2 regions of the Veillonella sp. LMAG:90 genome follow, and region 1 is predicted to be linked to the other one. Evidence: a T-box and tRNA genes for the amino acid it is inferred to sense, from the RefSeq annotation. Region 1 holds a T-box; the other holds one or more tRNA genes.
The links. The T-box of region 1 lies ahead of ileS (isoleucine--tRNA ligase). A T-box ahead of a tRNA ligase gene usually reads a tRNA of that ligase, here a tRNA-Ile.
Positions count from the first base shown of each region.

Region 2: it encodes a tRNA-Ile, which carries the amino acid that the T-box ahead of ileS (isoleucine--tRNA ligase) is inferred to sense. The anticodon was not compared.

Region 1 covers NZ_NAND01000001.1:579,853-596,372, reverse strand. Annotated here, with positions in the region: gene CCC71_RS02590 (FecCD family ABC transporter permease) at 1-158, opposite strand, end outside; gene CCC71_RS02585 (indolepyruvate ferredoxin oxidoreductase subunit alpha) at 888-1,085, opposite strand; gene CCC71_RS02580 (Cof-type HAD-IIB family hydrolase) at 1,190-2,077, opposite strand; gene CCC71_RS02575 (hypothetical protein) at 2,651-3,028, opposite strand; gene CCC71_RS02570 (hypothetical protein) at 3,093-3,461, opposite strand; gene ileS (isoleucine--tRNA ligase) at 3,985-6,819, opposite strand; T-box leader at 6,860-7,058, opposite strand; gene CCC71_RS02560 (MFS transporter) at 7,236-8,417, shown strand; gene CCC71_RS02555 (ArsR/SmtB family transcription factor) at 8,585-8,908, opposite strand; partial or broken gene CCC71_RS02550 (EamA family transporter) at 9,016-9,240, opposite strand; gene CCC71_RS02545 (IS1249 family transposase) at 9,283-10,395, opposite strand; gene CCC71_RS02540 (amino acid permease) at 10,630-12,003, opposite strand; gene fusA (elongation factor G) at 12,258-14,330, shown strand; gene CCC71_RS02530 (NanQ anomerase/TabA/YiaL family protein) at 14,504-14,977, shown strand; gene CCC71_RS02525 (DMT family transporter) at 15,111-15,791, shown strand; gene CCC71_RS02520 (IS1249 family transposase) at 15,982-16,520, shown strand, end outside.
Region 2 covers NZ_NAND01000001.1:2,079,761-2,096,280, forward strand. Annotated here, with positions in the region: gene CCC71_RS09210 (S-layer homology domain-containing protein) at 1-877, opposite strand, end outside; gene CCC71_RS09215 (IS1249 family transposase) at 1,377-2,489, opposite strand; gene CCC71_RS09220 (hydrogenase expression/formation C-terminal domain-containing protein) at 2,912-3,289, opposite strand; gene CCC71_RS09225 (HyaD/HybD family hydrogenase maturation endopeptidase) at 3,286-3,774, opposite strand; gene cybH (Ni/Fe-hydrogenase, b-type cytochrome subunit) at 3,758-4,471, opposite strand; gene CCC71_RS09235 (nickel-dependent hydrogenase large subunit) at 4,486-6,387, opposite strand; gene CCC71_RS09240 (hydrogenase small subunit) at 6,387-7,538, opposite strand; gene trxA (thioredoxin) at 7,704-8,030, opposite strand; RNA gene rnpB (RNase P RNA component class A) at 8,196-8,544, opposite strand; gene CCC71_RS09255 (Nif3-like dinuclear metal center hexameric protein) at 8,795-9,910, opposite strand; gene CCC71_RS09260 (tRNA (adenine(22)-N(1))-methyltransferase) at 10,024-10,764, opposite strand; gene CCC71_RS09265 (hypothetical protein) at 11,088-11,660, shown strand; gene CCC71_RS09270 (hypothetical protein) at 11,886-12,347, shown strand; tRNA gene CCC71_RS09275 (tRNA-Ile) at 12,423-12,497, opposite strand; gene rpoD (RNA polymerase sigma factor RpoD) at 12,664-13,827, opposite strand; gene dnaG (DNA primase) at 13,852-15,621, opposite strand; gene rny (ribonuclease Y) at 15,953-16,520, opposite strand, start outside.

The DNA of each region.
Region 1 (16,520 bases):
GTTACACTGCCCAAGGCTACTGCGGCTATAATTGCGCATAATAAAAAGGCAGTCAGAACCGGTACGGCCCAACTGCCCAATGTTTCAGTTCGATGCTTCGTAGCGGTCTGTAACTCTTGCAGGCGTTCTTGGCGTGTCATTAATTCGACATCGTTCATCAACTACCCTCATTTCGTTATGACATAAAAACAGGTCAACAGTATACGTCCCTGATTCCAATAACACTTACCTGAAAATATGAGGTACTATTACATATCGGCTTACTCAAGCCAACTGAAATCGTCGCGCAGTGCTAACCTTGTCGAAAGAGGCCAAATTTTTGGCTACAAATATTACATTGTCCTATGCTACTTAGCATTCGTTTATTATGTATTAAAAATTATAGAATTGAGAAAAAAATCTTCTATTGCATACATTATTTTATATAAAATGATAGTAACTGTCAATACTAACTCATGAAAACTTCCTTTAAAACACTATATATAATCTTATTTTTCAAAATCCCCCTCTAAACAAACAGGAATTAAAATTCAACTTCATCTCATTATCATTAAGTTTGTCAACGTAATACAAAAAATTAAGATGACATATCTTGAATACCTGCTTATTATTTTAAATAAAATCTATTCCGACAACAGTTATCAGTATGAAATTTCGAATTTTTAAGAGCTATTTATCAATTATAAGAATGGGACTCAAATATAAAAAGCGATTAGTCACGCATTCAAATACCGTTTCCGATATTATCATACTCACTAATCGCTTATATTCATCATGTTATATAAAATGAACCCGATTTTTCTATTTTTGCTACTGTGCAAGTCTACATGTTACACTCATCATTCGTCCGATTTGCACGTTTATTATTTATTCGATTTACATATTTATTATTCATTTGATTTTACGCGCTCAATAGCACCTACCGGACAGATTTCATAACAATCACCGCAACCGATACAACCATTACCGATAAAAAACTGTTGTGGTTGCTCCACAATAATCTGCACAGGACAATCCATGGCACAGGCACCACACTTGACGCATCGCTCGCCATTCACTACAAAGCGCCAACGTAATCCGGCCATAGCCCCGACCTTATCCTGCGCCTTATCCTTACATGGCTTAATTTCGCTTGAAACATCGCCCTTGTAAATTCCAATCCCAGACGAATCAGCTTCCTTGCCGTTCATTATTTCACCAACTCTTTGGAAGCTGTTACTACAGCACGTACAACTTGCGCCACACCGTCTTCATCATTGGTTGGTGCCAAGTATTTAGCCGTTGCCTTCGTCGTAGCCTCACCATTGGCCATGGCGAAAGATACGCCTGCATACGCAAGCATCGTTAAATCATTGTTGCTGTCGCCGATAGTCATAACTTCATCAGCTGTGATTCCCAATTCATTAGCCAACGCTGCTACAGCACGGCCTTTACTGATCCCAGGTTGTACGAATTCCAAATTGCCTTCACTAGATTGAATAATCGTAAAACGGTCATCACCTTCAAAATGTTTTAAAATCGCCTGCTTCTTTTCTTCCGTACCGTAGAACAATTGGATTTTTTCCAAATCCATACCAGTTTCTACAATATAATCGCGCAAATTTGGCACCATCGTACGGCTTGCCTTCATAAGCGGAATCAAATGCGGTGACAAATTAGCGGCAAACTCCTCCATTTCATCGGCTGTGCCAAAAATATCTTTACCGCCATACGCTTCAATATATACATCAAACGGCAACAGTTGATCCATGAGCCACAAACCTTCTTCATTACTGAACGACTGACGGAAAATCACCTTAGATTGGCCATGCTTCTGCTCAACTACCACGGCACCGTTACTACAAATATACTCTTCAATTTCTGGCAAACGCTGAAGAACCTCGCCCATCTCACCGAATGCACGGCCACTGGCTACCGCCACCGCAATACCTTCTGCCATGGCCTCCTTCATTGCCTGTACCGTCACGTCACTGATGTGCTTATCCGTATCCACCAACGTGCCGTCAACATCTGAAACAATTAACTTAATCGGCTTTTTTAAAAATTTCTTATCAAAAGTTGTAATATCCGCTGCCATTCAAAACCTCCTCTAATTTCGTTTATATCCACTCAGCAAACAAATAACCCCTGCCACTGACTACCTTATAATTTAATACCTTTAATGCTAATTATAGCATATCTTAATATTACAGCGGACTAAATAATTCTTAAATAAAATTCATTTATTCCCCCGTAGCGAGCGAAGCAATGCGGAGCACTCCTAAATAACCTCTGAGTCACGCCACCTCCGCTCATTACTCTAATACAAACTCACATCCCCCGTAGCGAGCGAAGCAATGCGGGCAGCCCCTAAATTATCCTCTGAGTCACGCCACCTCCGCTCATTACTCTAATACAACCTCACATCTCCCGTAGCGAGCGAAGCAATGCGGTTCTCTCCTAAATAACCTCCAATCTCCCCCTTCTCCCCTATAAAGCCATCTAGCCCGTGCCACTAAATAACCTCTGAGCAACAGCGCTATCGTACCCTGGGCACCAAAAAGAAGCATATATCTTCCGAAGCGACCTTTCCTATCAGCGAAGCTGTAGGCAGAGAGCGAGGAAGATATATGCTTCTTTTCCCCAGAGCCCATAACGGCTCAGACGCTATTTAGTTAAACGGCCAAATTGCTTTATACACCGCCTCCATGCCCGACTCCGGCACGATATGTTTCCACCCGTCATAGAAATCGCCGGCACTGGTAATCACGCCATTTTTATCATAAACAGCATAGGAGAAGTATTTTATAATCTTTGCCCGGCGAGCCATGGCAACAAGAAAAATATCTGATGCCCCATCCGGATATTCCATCTTAACCCATACTCTGGCGTGTTCAGCATTTATTTCAGCACTATCCGTGTCAACAAAAAGCATCGTTCCTTTAACATTCTTGCCAATATAATCCCAATTAACAGCTAGTGAAGTGTTATTGATACCGAATAAACCTAGTAAAGCAAATACCATAAAAACAATGCGCATAAATTTCATGTTATTAATCTCCCCCAACTACCACAAAACTATAATAACCAACATGCGGTTTACACCTTAACATTTACCACAATAGCGAATAAACCCATTCCATCGGTGAATCCGGCACAATAGCAAGCCACTCACTATTAATTGCTCCTGCTTCAAGAACCTCACCATTTTGCCCGTACATGATACGCGAAATAACCTTTACCGTCCGCGAATCTCGATCCATCCCCATCAAATAATAAATAGTCGTACCATCAGGACTACCTTTGCGAACCCATAACTTAGCCTGTAAACTCGTTTTTTCAAGACTTTCATTATCGATGAAAAAAGTATCCTCATTGGCACTCTTGCCAACATAATACCAATCAGCAGCATATAAACTATTATTGATTGCAAAAATCCCCAGCAATAAAACTACAGCTAAGAAAACACGTAAATATCTCATTCCACGCCCCCTATTCCCCACACGCTATATCATCACTTATAATCATTTCAATTATACTATAAAAATTTCTCACAGATATATATTTATTTTATATACTTCAAGAAAATTCAACTTCTAAAAAACACATCCGTAGCGAGCGAAGTAAAGCGGACTACGCCTAAATAACTTCCTCGCAACAGCGCCACATACTCTGCGAAGAAAAGAATACACTCTCTTTCCTTGCGACCGCTCCTGCAGCATAGCTGCAGGCAGGGAGCGCTTCCACCTCTTTCGCTCCCCGCTCCTAAATAACTTCCGAGCCTACGGTGCTATCGTACTCTGAGCAGAAAAGGAGACTATGTCTTCCGAAGCAACCATTCCTCCTCCCCCTGACTAAATAATTTCCGAGCAGCAGCGCACCGTACTCTGGATAGAAAGAGAAGAAGACCCCTTCTGCCGCGACCTTTCCTATCAGCGAAGCTGTAGGCCGGGAGCAAAGAAGGGGTCTTCTCTCTTTCAAACTGAACAGCGATGTGCTCAGAAATTATTTAGTTAATACATCTACGCAACGATGGCACAATGTAGGATGTTCTGCATTCTGCCCTACTGTTTCACGATGAATCCAGCAACGTTCGCATTTTTCAAATTCACTTGGTTTTACAACCACGCTCAAGTGACCTTCTTCGGTAGCCACCGCTTCAGCCGGAGCCGAATCGCGACCTTCAACCAAATGAGCTTCACTTACGATGAGTAAAGCGGCCAACTGGTCTTTGACTTCGTTCAAGCGTTTGAATACATCGCCGTCAGCATATACTGTGATGGATGCATCCAAGGAGTGACCGATTTCTTTATTCTGACGAGCCGTTTCCAAAGCTTTTGTAAGTTCGGAACGAAGAGCCAAGAGCTTACTCCATTTTTCAGCCAACGCTGCATCATAATGAACTTCTTTGCCGGTAGGCCAATCTTCAAGCATTACGCTTTCACGCATACCGTCTTCTTTCGGCATGTACTGCCATACTTCTTCAGCGGTGAAGGAAAGAACCGGTGCTACCATACGTACCAAGGTTGCTACGATTTCATACATAGCAGTCTGAGCACTGCGACGAGCCTGTGCCGTCGCTTTTTCAGCATACATGGTATCTTTCATTACATCCAAGTAGAAGGAACTCAAATCAACGGTGCAGAAGTTGTGGATTGTATGATACAAGATATGGAATTCGTAGTTTTCATAGGCTTCCGTAACTTTGCGGCGAACTTCTTCCAAGCGAAGAAGAGCCCATTTGTCGATTTCAGACAAGTTTTCATAAGCCACTTTATCTGTATTCGGATTGAAGTCGTCCAAGTTCCCCAATAAGAAGCGGAATGTGTTACGGATCTTACGATATACTTCAGACAACTGTTTAACGATGTCTTTGGACAAACGAACGTCGCCCTGGTAATCCGCGGAGGATACCCAAAGACGCATTACGTCGGCACCGTACACATCGATGATGTCGGAAGGTGCTACCGTATTACCTACGGATTTAGACATTTTACGGCCTTCACCGTCAACTACGAACCCGTGAGTCAATACGGAGTTGTAAGGTGCTTGACCGGTTGTAGCTACGCTGGTAAGCAAGGAAGAGTTGAACCAACCGCGATGCTGGTCGGAACCTTCAAGGTACATAGCGCATGGTACATCGAGACCTTCGTTTTCCAAAACGCCGGCCCAAGAAGAACCGCTGTCGAACCAAACGTCCATGATATCCGTTTCTTTGTGGAATTCACCATGACCGCAATGAGGGCAAGTGAAACCTTCAGGTAATAATTCTTTAGCTGTATGATTCCACCAAGCATCGGATCCTTCTTTGGCAACCCAAGCTTGAACAGATTTGATAGTATCATCATTTACTACATAATCACCGCAAGAATCGCAGTAGAATACAGGGATTGGTACGCCCCATACACGTTGACGGGAAATTACCCAGTCCCCACGGTCCGCAATCATGTTATAGATGCGGTCATGGCCCCATTTAGGAATCCACTGTACCTGATTGTCGATAACGTCAAGGGCTGCTTTACGGTAACCGTCAACGGAAGAGAACCACTGTTCGGTGGCACGGTAGATTACCGGATTTTTACAACGCCAGCAGTGTGCGTATTGGTGACGCAACGTACCTTTATGCAATAAAGCACCGTTATGCGCTACGATTTTCAAGATAGGCACTTCGGCTTCGTGAATTTCTTTGCCGGCCAACGGTTCTTCCGTATCGCCGTAACGATCGTTATCTACAGCGGCCACATAGTTACCGGTAGCATTAACGAAAGAAAGGATTTCCGTGTTGATTTTGCCTTCTTTATTGTATTTTTGGAAAATCCCAAAGTCTTCTTCACCGTGTGCAGGAGCGGTATGAACGCAGCCGGTACCGGCTTCAAGTGTTACATGGTCACCCAATAATACTCTAACTTCGCGGTCAATGAACGGATGCCTGAAAGTAGCCAATTCCAAGTCGGAACCCGGGAAGGTTTTAACCACTTTGTAGTCTTCAACCTGAGCATCTTTCATAGCGGAGTCAACGAGTTCTACGGCCATCAAGTAGTATTCATCGCCAACCTGTACCCATGCATATTCAAGTTCAGGGTTTACGGAGATGGCCTGAGATGCAGGTAATGTCCAAGGTGTAGTTGTCCAGATTACAGCATAGGCTTTAGCCGGATCCACGCCTTCAGGCAACGTACGTTTTACTTCATCTACATACGCATATTTTACATAGATAGAGAAGGATTTCTTTTCATGGTATTCGATTTCCGCTTCAGCCAAGGCTGTTTCGCAGTGAGTACACCAGTAAACAGTTTTAAGACCTTTGTAGATGTATCCGCGTTTAGCCATTTCACCGAAGATACCAAGCTGTTTAACTTCAAACGCAGGTTTTAATGTCAAATACGGATCTTCAAAACGGCCGAGTACGCCGAAACGGATGAAGTCTTTTTTCTGTTCTTCCACGCACTGCAAAGCGTATTCTTTACATTTAGCGCGAAGATCAAGTGGACTCATTTCATGGCGGTTAAGGCCGGTGTTTTTGATGATGGCATGTTCGATTGGCAAACCATGCGTATCCCAGCCCGGAATATATGGAGTGTAAAAACCTTGCATGGTTTTATATTTCATGATGATATCTTTTAACGTTTTGTTAAGGGCATGACCGATATGAAGTTTGCCGTTTGCATACGGAGGTCCGTCATGCAAGACAAAGCTCTTATTGCCTTTTCTTAATTCCAAACGTTTTTCGTAGATTTTATTGTCTTCCCAAAATTTTAAATACTCAGGTTCGCATTTTGGCAAGTTGCCGCGCATAGGAAATTCCGTTGCAGGCAAATGCAAAGTTTTACCGTAATCCATAAATACTCTCCTCTCAACTAATAAAAAAAGCGCTCATCCCCGAAGGGACGAACGCGATAGTCCGTGGTACCACCCTACTGACTCATAAAGAGCCACTCACGCATATAACGGTGCTCACCGATAAAGTTAAAACTTCATATGCTCCCAAGTGATTCGTTATTTCTTCATTCACTGACCTCGCACCATCTGTCAGCTCGCTGAGAATTACCCGAAATAACCGTCTTTGTCATCGCATTCTATCATATGTATAAAACATTTTCTTATAACTAAAATATCCATAGCAAGTTGCTATGGTATTTTGCCTTAGCTAGAGTATAGAGAAGTACCTCCATTTTGTCAAGTCATTTCATATGCACTTTTTGTAAAAAAAGTGTATAATTAAAACATCTACTAACAAATTCAAAAGGAGGATTTATATGCTTGCTTGGCAACGCACTGTATACATTTGTTTCTTCGGCGCGTTCTTATCGGCCTTGGGGCTCAGCCAATTGGCGCCGCTATTACCGATTTATATGAACGAACTGGGCGTCACCACAACAAACGAGACAGCCTATTGGTCAGGCTTGGCGATGGGCATCACATATTTAGTCGTCGCATTAGTTTCTCCCTATTGGGGCCGCTTAGCCGACCGTAAAGGTCGCAAAATTTCCTTACTGCGAGCCAGTTTTGGGATGATGCTCTGTAATCTGCTCATGTGCTTCGTACAATCGCCATTGCAGCTTGTGTTAGTCCGATTTATACACGGTCTCGTGTCCGGCTTTTTCTCCGCTTCCATCATTCTCGTGGCGTCGGAAACACCGGAAGAAAAAACAGGTTGGGCCTTGTCGGTGCTGGCCTCGTCCAATTTGGCCGGTTCACTCATCGGTCCTTTAATCGGCGGTTACTTAGCCGATATGTTTGGCGTCCGTTTCTCTTTTTTCATCATTGCCTGCTTCTTAGGCGCCGCCTTTTTACTGGTGTTTTTCTTTGTTCACGAGTCCTTTACACCGGATCCAAACAAGGTGGCCCACAATTTTAAAGAGTTGCGTCAACAATTACCGAACTTCCATGAGCTGTTAATTGTAGCGGCCTCTACTTTTATTTATACACTCTCTCTGATGAGCTTGCAGCCGATTATTACGGTGTACTTGAGCGAAATTGTACCGCCTGATACACCACAACTCGCCTTATTGGCAGGACTCGTCTTTGCCTCAACCGGTTTTGCGCAAATGTTGAGCAGTTCCTATATAGGCAAATGGATAGATCGCATCGGTCCGCGGCCTATCCTCATTGGTTCGTTAATTTATGTAGCCCTCGTTACCATTCCGCAGGCCTATGTCACTTCGGCCTTGGAACTTGGTATCTTACGCTTTTTAACCGGGCTTGGGCTCGCCGGCTTATTACCGTCACTCAACACGTATATTTCCACTCATGCCCCTAAAACCGTTTCCGGCCAAGTCTTTTCCTATACCCAGACGACTCAGTTCTTGGGTTATTTCCTCGGCTCTGTGGGCGGTGCGCTCTTCATGGGGCAATTCGGCTTTACCGCCCTCTTCTGGGCTAGCGGTCTGCTATTCTTAGCCAACGCCATTTGGGTGTACTTTAAATTAAGATTATAATAATAGGCCAAGTACTGTTAAATATGGTCATCACATCTTTTGAATACTGCAAAATAAACTTGTCCCGTTGCCGGATGAGTTTATTTTTTTCTTTACCTAACAAATCATCATATACAGATGCATAGATATTTCAAAAAAAATAAAAAGCAGCAAACACTGCTTTTTATCTAAAGCGTACTATTAATTTCTGCCTTAAAGCTGTCTATCACTTTTTCATTACGGCGATAATATGTCCATTTGCCAAAGCGAGCGGACTCTAATAATCCGGCCCGTTGCATAAGGTCTAAATAATGGGACACGGCCGATTGCGAAATGCCTAATTTTTCTTGAATACTCCCTACACAGACTCCTCCTTTAAACGCGTCTTCCTCAGGCATATGAAATCCCTGGGGCGGGAAGTGCTTCGACGGTTCTTTTAACCATTGTAAAATTTTTAGGCGGCTTTCATTAGATAGTGCTTTAAAAATATCTTGTAATTCTTTATTACTCATAATTTTATTATATCTTAATTTTGAGATATGTCAATATATATTATCTAAGTATTTCGATGTGTCATCATCAGGATAAAACGAATTTATCGGGAACTATCCACTCAATACTATTTACTTTTCTCTCGAGCCAAAATAAATATTGTCGATAGTATAAGAACAAAACCGATAATATCGGTGGTTAAAAATTCACTGCCCAATAAAGCCCAGCCTAGTAGGGCTGCCGAAATCGGCTCTACCGAAGATAATACGGAACCTTTTACGGCACCAATGCGGCGTACCCCTTCCAAATAGGCATTGAAGGAAATAATCGTACCCAGCACAACCACATTAAAAAAAGGGCTTATAGGACAAAAAGTGTGTGTGGCTTTTTTAAATTAATCCCAATAAATTGGAAATTCCGTGGACATATGGAACTCATTCCAGACAATGGCATCGCCCCATTGGGGTAAGATATTATCAGGACGGTTATTCCGCATTATCCTACGGTAAGTAGCAGCGATTGTTTTATCTGTAGGCATACATTTTAATATTTCAGCAACAGGAAGCGGTCTAGGTGAGTGCTCGTAACACCACCAATAGACCGCTTTTAATCGTCTTTCTAAGGATAATCCTCTGTGGTCTCGTAACATCCCCCTAAGTTGCGCATTAACGCCTCCTTCCAGTCGATTGTTCGTTGTAGGTACGGTAATATCTACAAACGTCAGGTAGGTAAATAGAGTCTCATCTCTAATTAATCGTAAAAGTCCTGCCTCAGCTTTTAAGAGGCGTTCATGAGTAGCCCTTTTATTCCCATTTTCGTCAACTGTCATTTCACGTAAGAAGTCATCAAACTCTTCTCTCCAAGCTAATAATCCATCAATCCAAGTATAGGCATCATCTATCGATTGAATCTTAAATAAACGCTTTGCCAGTTCATATAAAGCCTTGCCGGCTATTGTTTTTGGTGCAGAAGTTGTATACCTTCTTACTTGCGCAAAAACGTGAAATAAACAACGTTGATGGTTACTTGTCGGCCACCTCTTTGCCAAGGCCTTAGCAAATCCGGATCCGCCATCTGAGATAACAACACGCGGAGGAGCAATACGGTCCATTAATGCTTGCCAAGCTCTAGAGTTCTCATATCTACATACATACCAGCCTAACACATGGTCCTTACTACAACAAATAAGTACACAGAGCTTACGCGTTAGGTATATGCCGTCAAAGTAAAGCACATCATATACTTCCTCAATCTTTGGTGGAAGGCACCATATGGACCAAAATTTAGCGGTTTTACGTCTAAATGTACGCCCGCCTCCAGGCATATCCTGCTGCATCTGTTTACTAAATAACCATTTCAAAAACAGCTTTAGATTATGACTATCGGTGTTAATATTGTTAGTGAAAGCGACTTTACAGTGCTTACAAAACCATCGCTGAGAACCGGATTTCAATATACCGTGTTTTATACATTTTCGACCACAATCAGGGCAAACTACTTGTTTAATATTAATCATCCTCCTATTTATGTTTTTATTTAGGAAGATATAATACCATTTTAGTCAGTAGTTATGTGGGTTCACGCATGTTTTTACACACACTTTTTGTCCACCCTTTATCTTTGTCAAAAAAAGATAAAAGTGCTATAAACCCAGTATCTATCTAGGTTTACAGCACTTTTTACACACACTTTTTGTCCTATAACTCTAATTTTATTTTTGAATTATGTTTGTCCTATAAGCCTATTTTTTAGAACCTTTTAACTTATATGTTACATACAAGAACAAAATCCAGAATGGAATGGCGATTACCGATGGTCGGAAGCTGTCCATTTGATACATAACGCCTACAACTACCAACAAGAATAAAATACAGAGGTAGTTAATCACCGGATAGAGCGGTGATTTGAATTTCAATTCATCAAGACGGCCTTCGCGAATGAAGGTACTGCGGAATTTCATGTGCGTAGCAATGATGACAAACCAGCTGATTACAAGACCGGCTACTACGAGTGCCAAGAGATGCATGAACACTTCGCCGGCTTGCGGATAGAGGTAGGTCGTCAACACGATGATTAACGCTAACCCGGATGAGAATAAGGTGCTGGCCAACGGCACACCGTGAACCGTTAAGTAACTGAAAATCTTAGGTGCATTACCTGCCTGCGCCAAACCGTACAGCATACGGGAGTTACTGTATAAAATACTGTTGAATACAGATAAAGCCGCTACAAGTACTACGAGGTTCAAAATGTTGGAAGCCGCGGGAATACCGATTTCTTCAAAGATTTGAACGAATGGGCTGGCTTCAAGACCAACTTTATCCCAAGGTGCCAAAGACATAAGCACAACCATGGTGCCAATGTAGAAGATTAAGATACGCAATAATAATTCATTAATTGCGGTTGGTAAGCTATTTTCAGGATTTTCCGCTTCGCCCGCTGTAATACCGATGAGGTCAACGCCGCCGAAGGAGAACATAACAACGGCCAAGGAGCAAAGGAAGCCCCACGAACCATTCGGGAAGAAACCGCCGTTATCCCATAAGTTATGGAAGTTATGCGGGAAGGATCCCATGGTGGTAAAAATAAGGTAAAAACCGAATAGAATCATGCTGACGATGGCGCCGATTTTGATGAAGGATGCCCAGAACTCAACTTCGCCGTAGGCCTTAACGTTGATTAAGTTAATGGCCGTGATGATGACAAGGCATATGAGCGTAGTCAGCCAATGCGGAATGTCCGGGAACCAATAGGCGAGGTACACGGCGATGGCCGCCAGTTCCGCCATGCCGGCGAGCATAAATAAGGTCCAATAATTCCAGCCGGCCAAGTAACCCATAAAGCCATTCCAATATTTGTTGGCAAAATGACTGAATGAACCCGATACCGGTTCGCGTACGGCCATTTCACCGAGCATGCGCATAACGAAGAAAATAAAAAGGCCTGCCAATGCATAGGATGCAATAATACCCGGTCCTACCAATTTGATCGTCGGTGCCGAGCCGTAAAACAGGCCGGTACCTACCGATGCGCCTAAGGCAATCATCTGCATGTGACGGTTTTTGAGACCACGTTTCATACTATGGTCATGACCTTGATTTGATTTTTCACTCATAAAAAATCCCCCTTTATGTTCGGCTCTTCAAAAATACTCAACTACCGTGTTACGCTGCCGAACCTCTTATATATATTCTCTAATGTTACGTTATATAGTCGTTTTTGGCAAGCTGTTTGTACAATTTTACGGGACAATTTTAAAAAAATTACTATAATTTCGAAAAATGTATAATAAATATAAAGGAATTTCATATGGTCGCATCGAATACATACAGTAAATTGCGTTTCTGCGCTTTAAAGGAGGCGGTTCATATGAAAGAATATGCTAGTGATTTAATTCGTAATGTGGCTGTTGTATCTCACGACGGTGCGGGCAAAACAGCATTGGTAGAATCTTTGCTTTTGGCTTGCGGCGCTGTTCAATCCGTCGGTAAAGGGCAAGACAACAAACATATTATGGATTTTGAACCTGAAGAAATTAAACGTAATGTTACTATTCAGCTTGGTATGGCACCATGTGAATGGAAGAATTATAAAATTAATTTCATTGATACGCCGGGTTATTCCGAATTCCATGGTGAAGTGCGCGCCGCATTGCGTGCTTCCGACGGCATGCTTATGGTACTCTCCGCCACGTCCGGTGTGGAAGTGGACACCATTCGCGCTTGGGATTACGGGGTAGAATTGCAGATGCCGCGCATGGCTTTTATTAACAAAATGGATATGGAAGGGGCCGACTTCTTCGGCACTCTTGAAAAAATGCACGATTTATTCGGCAAAGCCATCATGCCACTGCAGATTCCAATTGGCGAAGGTCCTGATTTTAAAGGTGTTGTTGACGTAGCAAAACGTACGGCTTATGTGTATGAAAACGGCAAGGTTACGGAAGTGCCGGTACCGGAAGAATTGTCTGCCAAAGTAGAAGAAATCCGTGAATTAACGGTAGAATCCGCTGCTGAAGGTGACGATACCTTATTGGAAAAATATTTAGACGGTCAAGAACTTACTTTGGAAGAAATTCGTCAAGGACTTCGCGAAGGTATGTTGACCGGCCGCGTATGTGCCGTTATGTGCGGCAGTGCCACTAATAATATCGGCATGGACCAAGTACTCGATCGTATGATTCGCTACATGCCGGATGCGTCTAAACGCGTTATGACCGCTGAAGATGTTGAGACAGGCGAAGAACGCGTTGTTCATGTGGATAAACCATTTACCGGTTTTGTATTTAAGACCGTTTTAGATCCGTTTGCCGGCAAACAGAGCTTTGTTCGTGTATTCTCCGGTGAATTAAAAGAAGGGGATAAACTCCTCAATATGAACCAAGGCGTAGAAGAAAAATGGGGTAAAATGTATACCCTCATCGGTAAGCAACAGGTTCCGGTTACGGAAGCTCGCGCCGGCGATATCGTTGTTATTCCTAAATTGGCTGTAACTAAGACCGGTGATACCTTTGCAACGCCTGCCTTCAAAGTTAAATATCGTCAGATTCGCTTCCCACAACCGCTCCATACGGTAGCTATGGTTCCTGAAAAGAAAGGGGAAGAAGAAAAATTAGCCAGTGCATTACAGCGCATTTCGGAAGAAGATCCGACTTGTGTAGTTGTTAAAGACGTAGAAGGGCGTCAGATGCAAGTTCGTTGCATGGGTGAAGTTCATTTGGATCATATCCTCACCAAGATGGAACGTAAATACGGCGTAAAAGCTAAATTGGAAAAACCGTATATTCCATATCGTGAAACGGTTCGCGGTCATGTAGAAGTAGAAGGCAAGCATAAGAAACAAAGCGGCGGTCATGGTCAGTACGGTCATGTTAAAATTGCTATTGAGCCATCCACGGAAAGTGATTTTGAATTTGTAGATAAAATCTTCGGCGGTGCGGTACCTAAGCAGTATATTCCGGCTGTAGAAAAAGGCGCTCGTGAAACATTGGAAAAAGGTTTATTGGCCGGCTATCCTATGATTGGTGTGAAGGTAACCTTATTAGACGGTTCTTACCATGCTGTTGACTCCTCGGAATTAGCATTTAAGGTAGCCGCTGCGCAAGCATTGAAGAAAGGCGTGCCACAGGCTAAACCGGTACTCTTGGAACCTGTTTACAATGTAAATGTGTTTGCACCGGATGCTTTCATGGGCGATATTATGGGCGATTTGAACAGTCGTCGCGGTCGTGTGCTCGGCATGGAACAGGGTGAACGTGAAGGCATTACAGTTGTTAAAGCACAGGTACCGTTTGCTGAAATGCTCGACTATGTAACTGTATTGCGCTCCATGACGCAAGGGCAAGGCGTTTTCAACATGGAATTCAATTCCTATGAGGAAGTGCCTCATAAAACAGCGGAAGCAATCATTGCTAAATTTGACGGTACCGCTGATGAAGAATAAAATACTATGTGATTTATAAATAAATGTTTGATTTATAAACAAATGCTTGATTTATAATTAAATGTTCAATACATAAATGGAAGCTTAGCAGTAGCTGAGCTTCCATTTATAGACATTAATTTACAGCTAATTGGTAATAAGAAGGCGTTTAAACAGATAAGAAGGGACATATTGTGATATTTGGTAATGTAAATGTAAATTATAACGGTCTCGGGTATTCGCCCGTGTTGGTACGCGTACTCGATTGGTTGAAGTCTACGGATTTTAAGCAGCTGCCATTGGGGCGTCATGACATTGACGGTGACAATATTTTTGCCATGCTGCAAGAAGTGACGACTAAAAAAATAGCAGATACGCGACCTGAATCACATAAGGACTATTTAGATGTTCAGTTCGTCATCGATGGGCAAGAAAAGATGGGCTTCTTACCGGATTATGGCATTGAAAAGGTAACAGAAGCACATCCGGACAGAGATTTGTATTTTTATGCTTCGGAAGTGACCGATGAAGGCTTTGTATTAGCCACGCCGGGGACATATGTTATTTTCTACCCGGAAGACATTCATCGACCATGCTGCGCCGTTAATGATGAGCCTGCCAAAGTATTAAAGATTGTGGTCAAAGTAGCTATGAAGTTATTGGCTTGATATGCTGTTTGTGATTGTAATCACTAACTTATTGGCTTGATAAGCAATTGGCGATTTGTTACAATAGCAGTAAATGAAGGACGACCGGCTTATGGCCGGTCGTTTTTAGTACTTTGATTCGAAGGATGAAAATATGGATAGAAAGTTTTTAGTCGGTATCGGCCTGACGCTCATGGGCGGTATTTTATGGGGATTATCGGGCGCCTCATCACAATTTTTGCAGCAACAACGCGGCATCACGCCGGAATGGTTATTGGTCGTACGCTTATTAATCTCCGGTGTTGTCACCGTTATGGCCGCATATTGGCAAGGGCACGGTAAGATTTTTGAAGTGTTTAAAACGCCAAAAGATGTGATTGGTGTTCTGGTGTTCGGTTTGCTCGGCATGGCCTTATGCCAATACGCCTACTTCCGCTCGATTTATTATGCCGGTGCGGGCATTGCCACCGTGTTACAGTACTTAGCGCCGATTATTATTGTGCTCTATATGGCCATTCGGTATTTGAAATTGCCTACTTGGGGCGAAACCATAAGCATCGTGTTGGCCACCATAGGGACGGCTATGATTGCGTTACAGGGTAAGTTGTCATTGGCCGGTATTGATGAAAAAGTCCTCTTTTGGGGTTTGCTTTCAGCCGTGGCGGTAGCTATCTACAGCGTTCAGCCGGTTTCGTTGTTGCGCCGTTACGGCACGGGTCCGATTGTCGGTTTTGCCATGTTGTTTTCGGGCATTATCATAACTCCTTGGGCTAAGCCGTTTGATGTGCCCGGTGAATGGGATATGTGGACATATATTGCTTTTTTTGAGTTATAGGACAAAAAGTGTGTGTAAAAAGTGCTGTAAACCTATATAGATACTGGGTTTATAGCACTTTTATCTTTTTTTGACAAAGATAAAGGGTGGACAAAAAGTGTGTGTAAAAACATGCGTGAACCCACATAACTACTGACTAAAATGGTATTATATCTTCCTAAATAAAAACATAAATAGGAGGATGATTAATATTAAACAAGTAGTTTGCCCTGATTGTGGTCGAAAATGTATAAAACACGGTATATTGAAATCCGGTTCTCAGCGATGGTTTTGTAAGCACTGTAAAGTCGCTTTCACTAACAAAATTAACACCGATAGTCATGATCTAAAGTTGTTTTTGAAGTGGTTATTTAGTAAACAGTTGCAGCAGGATATGCCTGGAGGAGGACGTACATTTAGACGTAAAACCGCTAAATTTTGGTCCATATGGTGCCTTCCACCAAAGATTGAGGAAGTATATGATGTGCTTTACTTTGACGGCATATACCTAACGCGTAAGCTCTGTGTACTTATTTGTTGTAGTAAGGACCATGTGTTAGGCTGGTATGTTTGTAGATATGAGAACTCTAGAGCTTGGCAGGCATTAATGGACCGTATTGCTCCTCCGCGTGTTGTTATCTCAGACGGCGGATCTGGATTTGCTAAGGCCTTAGCAAAGAGGTGGCCGACAAGTAACCATCAACGCTGCTTATTTCATGTTTTTGCACAAGTAAGAAGGTATACAACTTC
Region 2 (16,520 bases), 1.5 Mb from region 1:
TACCAAAGGTGTAGAAGCCACCTACTGTAGCATGTTCACCAAGTTTAGCTTTTGCCTGTAACAAGGTTACGGTTGCGTTTTCATCGGAAGTTGCATCGCTGAAGTCGTGTGCATAGGAGCTCATGCTACCGTTATTGAATAAACCGCCTTCCATGAAGGAACCGTAAGCAGCGGTTGCGGAGAAGTTACCGTTGTCATAGTTTACAGCGGCACCATCAAACGTATCATCGTATACTAAACCGTTACCAACGAAAGCACCGAAACGACCGGCTACGGCAGTTGTATCTTTACCGAATTTGTGAGCTACATATACACGGTCAAATTCAACATCGGATGTTGTGGAATCACCGAATTCCATATCACCGCTGGTTACGCGGATAACTGCGGATGTGTTGTCATTTACATTAGCGTTGAATTGTACACGACCGCGCATATCGAACAAGGATTTTTTATTAGTGTTATCGGAGCTGATTTCACCTTTTTTATCGGAACCTTGGTAACGAAGACGAGCATCACCGGTTACTTTTACATTACCTACTTTGTTTTCCAAGTTGGAAACACGCACGCCCAAATTGTTCAATTCATCAGCAAATTCGTTAGCCAAACGGTTGATCATAGCTTGCTGTTCAGCGTTGGCACGGGATTCGTTAGCCATTGCTTTAGCTACCATCTGAGTCATTTCGTAACGAGTGATGTTGTTCTGGCCTTTGAAAGTACCATCAGGATAACCGTTGATAACACCGGCTGCTGCTAATTGAGCTACACTCTGGTAAGCCCAGTCATTAGGTGTTACATCGGAGAATGGGTTAGCGGCGAACGCTGTAGTTACGCCAAGTACGGCTGTAGCCGCAAATACTGCTGCAAAGCGTTTTTTCATAATTATTACCCCTTTCGGAATAAAACAACTAAAATATATCTTTTAGGTTGTCAACTTCCGAAACAGAAGGAATTAAGAAATAATAGTTTCGATTGGAGTGTCCATGTTTCCTCACAATGTAGTTTTATTATTTCGTTAACTCAGTTGTTTCATCGTCTGAACTAACCTATGGACTCATAATACCAATGAAAACTAAATTCAAAATGAAAGTACCAAAACTTCACGTTCAAGGAACGGATGTTTAAATCTATGATATTAGATATAAAGGTATATTGAACAACCTCTAAAGCCTGTTATTAAGGGATTTATACCCTTTTGGATTATTTTTATCTCCGAAAATTCACAAAACTAAAAAACCTAAATAAGTTTTTCAGTTTCATCTTCTTCATCATTTACCATGAATTTTTCATGTAAAACTGACTTATATTGTGAATTTACCATGAATTCTGACACACAAAAAGGGGCTTATAGGACAAAAAGTGTGTGTGGCTTTTTTAAATTAATCCCAATAAATTGGAAATTCCGTGGACATATGGAACTCATTCCAAACAATGGCATCCCCCCATTGCGGCAAGATATTATCCACACGGTTATTCCGCATTATCCTACGGTAAGTAGCAGCGATTGTTTTATCTGTAGGCATACATTTTAATATTTCAGCAACAGGAAGCGGTCTAGGTGAGTGCTCGTAACACCACCAATAGACCGCTTTTAATCGTCTTTCTAAGGATAACCCTCTGTGATCTCGTAACATCCCCCTAAGTTGCGCATTAACGCCTCCTTCCAGTCGATTGTTCGTTGTAGGTACGGTAATATCTACAAACGTCAGGTAGGTAAATAGAGTGTCATCTCTAATTAATCGTAAAAGTCCTGCCTCAGCTTTTAAGAGGCGTTCATGAGTAGCCCTTTTATTCCCATTTTCGTCGACTGTCATTTCCCGTAAGAAGTCATCAAATTCTTCTCTCCAAGCTAATAATCCATCAATCCAAGTATAAGCATCATCTATCGATTGAATCTTAAATAAACGCTTTGCCAGTTCATATAAAGCCTTGCCGGCTATTGTTTTTGGTGCAGAAGTTGTATACCTTCTTACTTGCGCAAAAACGTGAAATAAACAACGTTGATGGTTACTTGTCGGCCACCTCTTTGCCAAGGCCTTAGCAAATCCGGATCCGCCATCTGAGATAACAACACGCGGAGGAGCAATACGGTCCATTAATGCTTGCCAAGCTCTAGAGTTCTCATATCTACATACATACCAGCCTAACACATGGTCCTTACTACAACAAATAAGTACACAGAGCTTACGCGTTAGGTATATGCCGTCAAAGTAAAGCACATCATATACTTCCTCAATCTTTGGTGGAAGGCACCATATGGACCAAAATTTAGCGGTTTTACGTCTAAATGTACGCCCGCCTCCAGGCATATCCTGCTGCATCTGTTTACTAAATAACCATTTCAAAAACAGCTTTAGATTATGACTATCGGTGTTAATTTTGTTAGTGAAAGCGACTTTACAGTGCTTACAAAACCATCGCTGAGAACCGGATTTCAATATACCGTGTTTTATACATTTTCGACCACAATCAGGGCAAACTACTTGTTTAATATTAATCATCCTCCTATTTATGTTTTTATTTAGGAAGATATAATACCATTTTAGTCAGTAGTTATGTGGGTTCACGCATGTTTTTACACACACTTTTTGTCCACCCTTTATCTTTGTCAAAAAAAGATAAAAGTGCTATAAACCCAGTATCTATCTAGGTTTACAGCACTTTTTACACACACTTTTTGTCCTATAACTCCAAAAAGGCCGAACCACCTTGATTTCCTTCATGGAGCGTTTAGAAAACTCCATAAAATCAGCAAAATCGGCAAGCATTTTTGTTAATATCGCTAAATTTATAATATTCTGTATGGACAATCACATAAAAAAAACACCCGTGAAACCTTTTTTAAAGATTCACAGGTGTCAAAAACATATTAACTTACTTACTGTAACTTACTAGTTGTAAGTTACTTATTGTTTTACATATCGGCAGCGTCAATCCACGTCTGAAGTTCCTCTTCAGCAGCTTCAATATCTTCGTCAAAAGCGCCACAGAGGCTTGGATAACGACCTACTTCAAGCGTGTACACAATGGCTTCATCACGAGCATTGCGAAATGTACCGAGCCAAATACCGGAGAATTGTGTTTCATACCACTCTACGGGCTGATCGGTTTCCGTAAAATTAATGGTAATGTTACCACGCCCCAGCGTTTCCATGACTTCAACTTGTTCTTCCATGGTAAGACCCGTTTTTTCAATATAGATTGTATGAGTCTCCCCCGTTTCACGAAGTCGTTTTAACGCCAATTGCAATTCTCTTAAAATGGCCTGCACATTGCCATAATTTTCTATCATTTCTTACATACCTCAATTCCCCAAGCGTTTAGTTGCCGAATAACACGCTGTATCACGTCCGGCAAGGCCGCCTGTACAATTTCAGAAGGCTCAAAACCTACTTCAAGACTGGCCGGCTCTACGCCTATAACCATAGCATCTTCCAGGGGATCTTCTTGCAACGCACGAATGCGCAAAATATCCTGCATGCCCACTTCGTGAACCGAAATATTCCCGGTGAAGTAGTTTTCTGTTTCCTGATGGGGAAACTCATAAATTGTACCGGGCTTTTCACCACCGTTAACAGCATCCACCAAGAGCAGTTTTTTCATGCCTCGCATATAGCTGAGGAGCTCCATCCCCATGGTGCCGCCGTCAATTATATTTACGGCCGGGCTAAATTCGTACTCTTTTTCTAATTGATGTACGACATGTACGCCCAACCCTTCATCGGTAAGCAAAATATTACCTACGCCCAACACGGTAATACTATTCTCGTTTACCATATAAATCCTCAATATCTTCCGGATCCTGCGGATAGAATTTCATCCCCGATACCATACTGGATACTTCCCCGGATTCTTCCATTACGTCTTCGCGGAAAGCCAAGTATACATGGGCCACCGTGAACAACAAGAAGAACCAAGCAATATAATGATGAATGATATGGATCTGATATTCATTGAACAGTAAATTAATCGGATTAAATACAATGGCCAGCCAGCTTTCCGGACGAATCTGCGAATACATAGCCAGACCCGTGCAGATTTCGAAGAACATCATAATATACACAATTAAATAACTGGTACGTGCTAAGGAGTTACGAAGCACACGGTGTTCTTCCTGACGTGGCAACATCAAATAGTGTAACGTGGTTTGTTTTAAACCGTCCCAATATAAGCGTTTACGGAACTTAGGTAATAAACGGTCACCGCGATAGCGAATAGCCCCATAAATGCGGAATATAAAGGCAAAAATGAGGATAAATGCAAATCCGAAATGAACGCGTCGAATCATTTCCATGGAAAACCAGCTGTTAATAGCTTCTGCCGGTTCTTTTCCTACGAACATGCTGAAACCGGGATCACCAATATAGAGACCGGTCCAGAACAGGAACGTAACGCAAAGCACCATGGTCCAGTGAAAAATACGCAACCACAGACTAAATACACGATACGGCTTTTTTTCCGGTTGTTCTAACATATGAATCCCCCCTATTATTTGCACAAAGCATCCGTATTAACAGAGACGATTTTTTCACCTTTCTTATTGTACAAGTGGGTTGCACAAGCAAGGCAAGGGTCAAACGAGTGAATCCCTTTCAAAATTTCGAGCGGTTTATCCGCAATTTTAACGTGCGTATCAATCATGTTAGATTCGTAAGCACCATGTTCATTGGCCATTGTCTTAGGACATGCATTCCAAGTGGATGGTACGATACACTGATAGTTGTCGATTTTTGCATCTTTAATAACGCTCCAGTGACCGAGGGCACCACGAGGCGCATCAAGAACACCAACGCCTTTGGCTTCTTTTGGCCAAGAGTTAGGATCGAATTTGCTCATATCGGCTACTACTTCGTCGCCGCCTTTAATATTGGCTACGAGTTTATTGAACATGTATTGGCTCATATTAACCGCAACCTGTGCATCGAGGGCACGACAAGCGGTACGGCCTACCGTACTACACATCCATACATGAGCCGGAACGCCCAATACGGAAGAAACGGTATCAATTTGTTTTACAATCATCTGTTCTGCCCAAGATGGGTTACTGATGATGCCTTGTTTAACTTTCGTATACACTACGATATATTTTGCCAATGGACCCACTTCGCAGGCTTTGCCTTTAAATGTTGGGGATTTAATCCACGAATATTTCTTAGTTTCATCGAGGAATTCCCAATGTTCCTTCGTACCTGTCTTAGGACCGGTATAGTTAGGTTTGGTAATCCCTTCAGACGGATGGGCTGTCTTAGTACCGTTTGGATATTCATACCAAGAGTGTTCAACTTCTTCTGATAAGAAGTCAGGATTCATCAAATCAGGACCATCCATTGGGATAAATTTAGCTTTATCTACGCCGAGGCCGAAATCTTCAACTACACCGTTGGCACGGACTAAGATTTTTTTGAAATAATCGCCGTTGGAAATACCGCTGTATGGTTCATCCGGATAGTCACCGTAAGCCATGGCGCGTTTCTTGGATAAACCGCCGCCATCAACCATACCCGCTTTGGCGTAAATCTGACCGATAGCCAACACGTCAGGTACATAGAAGTAATTTACCAAATCCTTAGCCAACGAAATGGATTCATCAACTGTTGCGAGGCGCGCCGCATTAACCGGTGCATTCATGTCATCCATGGAGATGGAGCAAGGCATACCGCCGATACAGAAATGCGGATGTGGGTTTTTACCGCCAAATACAACATGCGGTGTTACAATATCACGCTGACGGTCCAAAATATTGAGGTAATGAGCTACGCCCATCAAATGAACTTCCGGCGGCAATAATTGATAATCAGGATGATCCCACCACTGAGCGGCAAAAATACCCAATTGACCGCTGTCTACGATTTTTTTAACTTTCGCTTGAATAGCGGCATAGTAAGTTGCATTGCCTTTAGGGAATTCTTTCGGATACGCCGATGAAGTACTTTGTGTTTCAGCCGGTTCTAAACCGCTCAAGTTGTAGTTTTTAAGCACGGTTTCCTGAAGGGCTGCTGTTTGCGCCGGATTGGCTTTTAACGCTTCGATTGGACTAACCCAGTCGAGAGCATGCAAATGATAAAAGTGAACGATATGGTCATGCGCATCTAAACAACTATGCATGATGTTACGAATATAGTTCGCATTTTTAGGAATTTGAATGCCTAAAGCATCTTCGACGGAACGCAAGGATGCAATGGCATGCGTAGATGTACAAACACCGCAAATACGCTGCACAAAAGCCCACACATCACGAGGATCGCGACCTTTAGCTACCAATTCAATACCACGCCAAGCAGTACCACTGGACAACGCGTCTTCTACCTTACCGGTTGCTTCATCTACATTCACCTCAACCCGCAAATGACCTTCAATACGAGTAATCGGATCAACTACTACACGTTTCATTAGTGGTTACCTCCTTCGTTATTCGTCTGCTCAGACGCTGCTTTTTTTGCTTCCTGTTCAGCTATCATTTTCTTTTCCAGCTGAATTGTATCATATTTATGTTTAGCCAACGTTACACCACCATGAGCTACAACGGCACCGAAAGCGGTAAGACCGGCAATAGTACCGATGGTATCAGCGGTGGTAACGGTATTGGCCACTTGTACTTGCGGCAAGCGTTGTGTGAAAACACCGTTATCCCAGAAGCCTTTTTCACTGCAACCGATACAGCCCGAACCGGACTGAATCGGATAGGATAAACCATTCCACCAACGTAAGTTACCGCAGGAGTTATATGTTACCGGACCACGGCAACCCATTTTATAAAGACACCAACCGGCTTTAGCCCCTTCATCATCGTATTTTTCAACAAAAAGTCCGGAGTCAAAGAACGGACGACGATAGCATGTATCGTGAATGCGGTTGCCATAGAATTGTTTTGGACGACCTTCCACATCGAGAGGCGGAATTCCACCAAACAAGGCATAGTGCATGATAACGCCGGTCATAACTTCAGGAATCGGTGGACAACCCGGTACTTTAATGATTTTCTTACCCGATACTACTTCGGAAACCGATACAGTATTGGTAGGGTTAGGGTTCGCTGCTTGAACACCGCCCCAAGCGGCACAGGAACCGTATTCAATGATAAAAGCGGCGCCGGCGGCACATTCTTTAAGCACGTCAACGAACGGACGTCCGCCAACCATACAGTATGTACCGTTATCGTCAAGCGGTACACCGCCTTCAACGGCTAATACATACTGCCCTTTTTTATCGTTTAATAATTTATGTAGGTGAGCTTCAAAAGGAGCACCTGCCGCTGCAGATAAGGTATCATCGTATTCCAACGCAATCATGTTTAATACCACATCGGAAGCGAATGGTGACGTAGAACGGATGAAGGATTCATCACATCCCGTACATTCATGGCCATGTAACCAAATTACGGTTGGTAATTCTTTTGTATCGGCCGCTTCCACCACTTTATTTAAAAAGGTCGGTGGCATGCCTAAAATGGCGGTCAAAGCCACACATGTTTTCATAAATGTGCGGCGGCTGAGTTTACGTTCCTGGAATAATTTCCACAGACTGTTTGTCTTCTCTTTCACAGGTGGCCCCCCCTCGCTTGCAATAACTTTACTGTCCTTTGGAAAATATCTAAATTTTTATATTAATTATTATAGTAAGTATATCATGTTGTATTCAGATTTTCTATAGAATATTACATGAAATTGCTGTATTACAGGCAAAACTTAACTATAACTTAATACACATTATTTAATAATAGAACGAATTAAGCCTTCTACAACAGCTGCCGTTTTGTAACCTGCAATGCGATCTTTTTCTTTGCCGTTTTTGAAGCAAATAAGGGTAGGAATACCTTGGATTTCATATTTCAAGGCAACATCTTTTAGGGCTTCCACATCAATGGTAACTACTTCAATGTCATCTTTCATGTCTTCAGCTAATGTTTCCATTTCGGGATTCATTAATTCACAAGGTTTGCACCAAGTGGCCCAAAAATCGGCAACTACCACTTTAGATGATTCTTTTACTACTTTTTCCAATGCTTCTAAGCTTTCAATTTTTGTAACAGACATTACAATCCCTCCTTAATACCTAATCCTCTTAGTATTGTTTTATTATACGTATGTGGTGACAATGTTTAGTCAAAAAATGTATTATATTTTTCTACATTCTAGTTTTAATTATACTCATCTGCCAATCAATTTTGGACTAAAATAAAACCGCCCCGAAGAGCGGTTTTAAGCAAGCAATCAATAAGCCGAGTTCTGTTCTGTTTGCACAGCGGTGATTATCTTTCTAGGCCTATAATTGCTTATAGGCTCAAGCGGCACAACCCGAAAGGTAGGCGGGCCACCCTTATCCCTTCCCTATTCGGCCTTGCTCCGGATGGGGTTTACCGAGCCAATATATTACTATATTGCTGGTGCGCTCTTACCGACACCGTTCCACCCTTACCGCATAAGCGGCGGTTTACTTTTCTGTGGCACTATTCCCTATGGTCACCCACGCCGGACGTTATCCGGCATCCTGCCCTATGGAGCTCGGACTTTCCTCGAACTTACACTCGCAATCACCTTTCATACTTGCTACTTAAAGTCTAGCAGATACAGCGAAGTAGGTCAATTATCTTTTTCTCAATAATTGTATGAACTAACAGCACATCTAAAGGTATCGAATAAGCTTATAACCATCTAATTGAGATTGACCTTCAACACTGTTTATGCCAGATATCCCACTCTAATCAAATTAGCATAGTTTGTTACTTAAAAAATCTATTTACCTAAAAAACTATCTAATCAATATTTATTTAAGCCTAATTTATTTTAGCCTAATTCGTTTACGCGAAGAAAAAATCTTCATGTACATCACTGATAACAACCGGCACGTCAGTCATTTTTTGTTCTTGTAATTGGATACCGATATGAGCAGCCAATAAAGCAGCCGCACCAATTTCAGTACCAAAATGACCAACATCAGCAACCAAGATGCCCAGTTCTTTGGCAAGTTGCATATCGTGATACTTCACGTCACCCGTTACATAGGCTTGTGCCCCCATTTTAGCAGCCACTTTAATAAATTCGGCGCCACTGCCTGTGCAAAGGGCCACTTTAGTAATAGCGTCCACTTTAGCCCCGCCAAAACGCGCTCGTCCCCGTGGGAAACAAGCTTTAATGAGTTCTATAAAGCCTTCCGTGTCTAACGTATCAGCTAATTCACCGATGCGGCCGATGGTCGCTTCTTCACTCGGTGTCACCAATTGATGCACTTCATAGGCCGGCACTTCATAAGGGTGCGCGGCTTTCAGTGCTTCGATAACGGCACTTACCAAAATCTGCGGCACAATAGCTTCAAGGCGATTTTCTTGCACCGTAGTTGCTTCCCCTACTTCGCCGATATATGGATTAGCTCCGTCCAACGGCTTAAAGGTTCCGGTGCCTTCCGTATAAAAAGCACAATGACTGTAGTTGCCAATTTGACCGGCTCCCGCATCACCCATGGCTTGCATTACCGCATCACGGTGAGTAGCCGGTACAAAGGTAATAATTTTGCAAAAACCTTGTTCGTGAACAGTCTCAAGTCCTTTCACATTACCTAAGCCGATTTGTGCCGCCGCCAAGTCATTCAAGCCACCCGGTGCGATGTCTAAATTCGTATGGGCACTGTATACGGCGATTTTCTTGGAGATTAATTCAATAACCAAACGGCCCAAGGCAGACTCATCGGTAATCTGTTTCATCCCCTTAAAAATAACCGGATGATGGCTCACAATCAGGTTGCAACCTTTCGCTTCTGCTTCGGCAACCACTTCAGGCGTCACGTCAAGGGTTGTCAAAACACCCTTGACTTCCATGTTGCGTTCGCCTACCAAAAGGCCTACATTATCCCAATCTTCTTTTAAATGCTTTGGTGCCAATTTTTCTACGATTTTGGCGATATCCTGCACTGTTGCCATAGTTGCCTCCTTTATTTTATAAAAGTTGTTATTCATTTTCATTAGCCGATTCATTAGTCGATTCATTAATCGATTGATTGGCCCATTTGTCTGGACTCATCTAGCAAATCAGCTTATATTAATTCTTTTAACTCTTTAACTTCAGCTGCTAACGCTTGATATTTTTCCGTATGCGCCATAGCATCCGTCATACCTGCCAAGGCCGATTCACGAATATGAAGTAAATGCGCCATGTGATCTTGCCACAAAGGCGGCTTTTCGCGTTGAACCAGCGCTCCTATCAGCCACAATAGGGATGTATCCGGCAGAGCGTCATAAGGGTCTTTTGCATCAATTGTTGCTTGTGTAACCGGTCCATCAGCCGTAACATAGACCGATTCTCGGCCTTTTTTAAGGGCTAAGAATGCTTGGTAATGTTTACCCATGTCCGTCATAATCACTTCGCGCACAATGCGATAGCCCTGTTGCACCATATACTGCCGCAGTTCCGCTTGGCCATTCTGCGGTTGGAGTACATAAAAGTCCAATAATTCCGGACCTGCTTCAATAATGTCTCTCATTAAAAAACCACCCATACCGCAAATGACAGCGCCCTGTAATTCGCCTTTTTTTACCACTTGCAAACCATTGCCCAAACGACAATTGATAAATTGGGCCACGTCCGTTGACGCCACATAGGCTTTGGCCGATGCTAAGGGGCCTTTATTTACATCACCGGCAATCGCTTTGTCAGCACGTCCGCGTCGCACCAATTCTACCGCCAAATAACCGTGATCGGTACCGATATCGGCAATGACTTCAGCCTTGGGAATCAAGGTAAACACCGCTTCTAACCTATCGGTCATCTTTTTCATTGTCACACTCACATTCCTCGCAATCTTTCTATAAATCTATTGTAATATGCTTTCTATATAATAATATAAACAAACTCCGTGCTTAGTAATTATATTTATTTCTATTATTATTGTATCATAAAACATCCTTTTTATAAGTTGAATACTTGATATAGCAGGAGTTTTTCATGTCACTGTCGAAAGAAGCAACAAGTAAGCTGTTTAGTGTTAAATATATTAATTGTAAACGGAGGTATGGTATGTGGAAAAAAATTCTTATTTCATCCGGTCTTCTGGCCTGTCTTAGTTGTCCCCAGTTTACAAGCGACGCCTATACTGTTCTAATGCACCAAACAGATGTGAATATGAACCTCACCTACCCGCTGGTTTATCTGTACAATGAAGCAGCGCAAACTAAAGTTAACACTGAAATTGCCATTTATGTGGATAAAATGCGCGACCTCTATTACAAAGAAAAAATGTACACGGTTAATTTAAACTACGAAACCACCTATGAAGATGATGATTATATATCGCTTATCATCACAAGCGGTTGGTATAACGGTCAAAGTGCGCACGGCTACTACACATCGCAAGGTCTCGTTTTTGACAAGCATACAGGAAATCTCATCCCGGCCACCAACTATGTCCATCTCAAAGACGATGAGCAATTGTATAAATTAGTTATGGAAGGTATGCTGCCGGTTTTCAGCTCTCGCGAACATCAATTGCAGTACAATGAATTCCAAATTCTCGATAAAAAAATTCCGATTCGTAACAATAACTATGTTTTGCTCGGCGAGGGCAAAATCGCTATGCTCTATCAGCCGTATGAAATCTCTTATTACGCTAACGGCGTGACAAGGATTGTGTTTACACCGGAAAAGATTGAGTATATTAATCGGTTGAACTCGTAAGATAAATCTACTAATCATCATTGTCGGTACCGAATCCAATACGCGTCATTTTTCAGGAGCTGCCGTAAAAGCGACCCGTAATAATACAAAGTTGTGCGATAATGAAGGATCTTATTCTGCCTTTATTTAAACAGGAAGTTTTTGCTGTAACAGAGAGAACACTGGAGAGAATTGATGCGATTATATATTTTTTATTATGTGCTATTGAAGTTAAGGAATGATATTGTGAAAAAGTTTATTTTAGGGGTTATGTTAATTGGTTTGTTGTTCTTTCCTGTTTCTACAACTCATGCTGTTACTTTAAATGACCTCACTATAGGGAATTATACAGTAATTGAAAAAGATGAGATCATGACAACCTACGCCGATAACAATATAGAAGTAATAAACGGATTAACAGAAACACCAGAAATTAAAATGAAGCTATATGTTATCTCGACATCACATCGCAGTTATGCAGTATCTGAACTACTGTGCCATTATTACTATGACTTAAATACTAAAAAAATTATATTAGCTACAGAGCAGATATATTTGATTAATGGCAGAAATGGTAAAGTAGTCAGTAAAACAATTTATAAGAATCCTAAAAAAGTGGTGCTGGGGCCGGAATATCCAGCCTATCCAGAAGCAATGTATGCTCTTAAGTTAGCCATAGAAACCGGCCAGGTTAATTTAGTCTTATAGCACAAGAACCTCATTATAACTACAAAAAACCGCTTGTATCATCAATTTGATACAAGCGGTTTTTCTTTCAAATCATGGTGGGCCCACCTGGGTTCGAACCAGGGACCGACCGGTTATGAGCCGGTTGCTCTACCCCTGAGCTATAGGCCCATAGGGGAATACTGCAGTATTCCACCAAAATATTATACACAATAAGTGTGATTCACGTCAATATAACGCCGAAAATCTACACTTAAAGTGTAATTCACATCAATACACCAGCGATAGTCAACGTTAATCTCAAATTTTCAGAGTGCGTCACTACCAATGTTTAATCTTATAAGAAGTCTTTGATCTTATCGCGTTTGCCACGATTACGAAGTTTCGTCAAGGCTTTACCTTCAATCTGACGAATACGTTCACGGGTAACGCTGAAGTGCTGACCTACTTCTTCCAAGGTACGAGGTTTGCCGTCTTTCAAACCGAAACGCAATACCAAGACTTGCTGTTCACGATCGGTTAAGCAAGAGAATACATCTTCGATTTGTTCTTTAAGTAAGATGTAGCTGGCTGCATCATCCGGTGCAATAGCATCCTGATCTTCGATGAAATCGCCCAAATGGGAGTCTTCTTCTTCCCCGATTGGCGTTTCCAAAGAAACCGGTTCCTGTGCGATTTTCTGGATCTCACGAACACGTTCTACACTGATGCCCATACCTTCCGCAATTTCTTCAGGCAATGGTTCGCGACCTTTATCCTGCAAGAGTTGACGGGAAATACGAATCAATTTATTAATTGTTTCTACCATATGTACCGGAATACGAATGGTACGTGCCTGGTCGGCGATGGCACGGGTAATGGCCTGGCGAATCCACCATGTTGCATAAGTGGAGAATTTATAACCTTTCGTATAGTCGAATTTATCAACCGCTTTAATGAGGCCCAAGTTACCTTCCTGAATTAGATCCAAGAACAACATGCCGCGACCTACGTAACGTTTAGCGATACTAACTACCAAACGCAAGTTGGCGTCAATCAATTTCTGTTTCGCTCTTTCGCCGGCTTTCATTTCTTTATACGACGCATCATCCTTGGCACCCGCTTCAATCTGCTGAGCCAAAAGAATTTCTTCGTCAGCGGACAACAAAGGTACGCGACCGATTTCTTTTAAGTACATGCGAACAGGATCGTCAATGTTAACGCCTTCCGGAATACTAAGGTCAAGGCTTACTTCTTTCGCTTCGCGAACTTCGTCGCTTTCTTCTTCATCTTCGATGATGTCATCTTCTTCAGCTGCCACTTCAGCATCATCGGTGATAACGTCTATATTACTTTTCTGTAATACTTCATACATATCGTCTAACTGCTCAGCCGTAAGTTCTACTTCTTCGTGAAGAGCATCCGTAATTTCTTTACTCGTTAATGCCCCTGCCTTACGACCTTTTGCCAGTAATTGTTCTATTATTTCTTCTAACCGTGATTTAGTTTGCTTCTTAGCCACAATGCTCTTCCTTTCTTTCATAGTTTATCGAGACCATTCCTTAATCAATTTTTGTAATTCCTGGCAAATACGTAATTCCTCAATAAATTTAGGATTACCTGCCCGGTTCAGTTGATCTGCTAACACACTATGTTGTTTATACTGTTCTCGTAATGACTTCAAGCGCACTGCTCGTATATAGCCATCCACTTGTGCTTCCTTATACTCGCCTTCACCAAGCACCATTAAGCGACCATAAGCGGTCTTTTCATCGTCAGTAAGCATTTCTTCCAGCGCCACTGTCGAAAGCGCACCGGTCTTACTTAGAAGTTCTCCGGCTTTGTTAAACAAAGCACGGTACAAAGGATTGGTTATATCCTCCAACGGTAAATATTGATGGACCCGTTCCCAAGCCGCCGGCCAAACTACGGCCGCGGCCAGTAATCGGTCTTCTTCGGTCGTCACATTTTCCGGCACAACCGCACTAGCCGTATCGGTTGGTAATTCTACCCCACCTTTGGCCAAGTATTGGCGAAACATGCGAAAAATCTGACTATTATCCAACCACAATGGCAATGCCAGTGCTTTCAGATAATTTTCGCGCTCTATCTGACTGCTTGTAGCACCTATGAGGGGAAACACTTCTTCTAAAATAGCCTGTTTGCCGGCCATCGTATTACTGTCGTGCCGAATCATGGCACTGTTCAAGTAAAAATCAAATGGCCGCACGGCCTCATCTACGAGTTTTAAGAATGCTTCCGGCCCATGGTTGCGCACATAATCATCCGGATCTTTGCCGTCCGGCATAGCTACCACGCGCACTTTAAATTCCGTATCTTGTAAAAGCTCAATAGCCCTGCGCGCTGCTTGTTGCCCGGCTCCGTCCATATCATAGGCCAATACGACTTCATCAGCTTGACGCACTAATAAGCGCCCGTGATCTTTGGTATAAGCCGTGCCTAAAGAGGCCACTACATTGGTAACCCCTCGATTATGAGCACTTATAACATCCATATACCCTTCTACTAAAATGACCTGTTTTTTCTCCCGAATAGTTCGGTATGCTTTGTCAAAAGCAAAGAGCATATGGCCTTTATTGAATAATTCATATTCCGGTGAGTTTAAATATTTAGGCTTGCTGTCATCCAGCACACGGCCACCGAACGCAACCACACGCCCTTTTCCGTCCATAATGGGAAACATTACACGATTACGAAAATAATCATACGTTTTACCATTACTTTTACGGCAAAGACCGGTTTCAATTAATATGCGTTCATCTATGCCTCGCTCTCTGAATGAGCGATATAGTTTGTCCCAATTGTCGGGCGCAAAGCCAAGCTGGAATTTTTCAATGGTGTCTTTAGTGAGACCCCGTTTCTCCAAATAAGCAAGCCCTGCTTTACCCATTTCAGTCTGCGTCAGGCAATTATGAAAAAATGTAGCCGCCAAGGCATTCACCTTGTACAAACTTTCCCTGTGTGCCTGCCGATGTAATTCTTCTTTGGTTAAATCGCGCTGAGGTAACGCAATGCCCGCACGATTCGCCAACCTTTCCAAGGCTTCGGGGAATGACAGTCCATCATATTTCATTAAAAAGCCAATCGCATTGCCTGATTCGTGACATCCGAAACAATAAAAAAAGCCCTTTTCTGGGTTTACACTGAATGAAGGCGTTTTCTCATTATGAAAGGGACAACAGCCCCAGTAATTCCTCCCCTTCTTCTTCAATGTCATATGCTCAGAAATCACTGACACAATGTCATTTGCATCTTTTATCTGTTCAATCAGTTCAGCATCGAAGTGTCTACTCATTTCCTCACATCCCTTAATAAACTTCACTGTATATATATTTCTACAAAAGATAATGTTTTTCCTTCTATGTCAAGAAGATTTTTTTAAATATATTCATTTTTTATCTGCAAAATTTTTATGCAATTTATGCAATTGCTTTTAGGGTATGAAATAAGCCATTATAATTTATTTTGTTCACAAGGACTATTATTATACTTCTTTTCTCAATTAAAAACAAGACGAAAAAAAGACTATAATTGTCCACTCCCTCGTGACGTCCGCCAAAGGGAGTGGTAATTATAGTCTTTTGGTTATTAATCTTTTATAAAGAGTCCGTTTCCGTTCTCTTTAATTATTTAGCGTAATCAACAACGCGGGTTTCACGAATGATAACGACTTTAATCTGACCCGGATATTCCAATTCAGACTCAATACGTTTAACCATTTCGCGTACCAATAAGGTTGCTTCCGCTTCGTCAATCTTTTCAGGTTTAACCATAACGCGAATTTCGCGACCCGCTTGAATTGCGAAACATTTTTCAACGCCATCAAAGGACTCGGCAATTTCCTCTAACTTAGTCAAACGTTTCAAGTAGTTTTCAAGGGTTTCGCGACGTGCGCCCGGACGAGCCGCCGAAATAGCGTCAGCAGCTGCCACCAATACGGCTTCAACCGATTTGAATTCTTCATCCCCATGATGAGCACCGATACAGTTCTGTACCAATACACTTTCATGGTATTTCTTAGCTACATCCACACCAATCTGTACGTGGGAGCCTTCCATATCGTGGTCAAGCGCTTTCCCTAAGTCATGGAGTAAACCACCGCGTTTAGCAAGGGTTACGTCACAACCTAATTCGGCTGCCATCATGCCGGCCAAATGAGCCACTTCAACGGAGTGTTTCAATACATTTTGACCG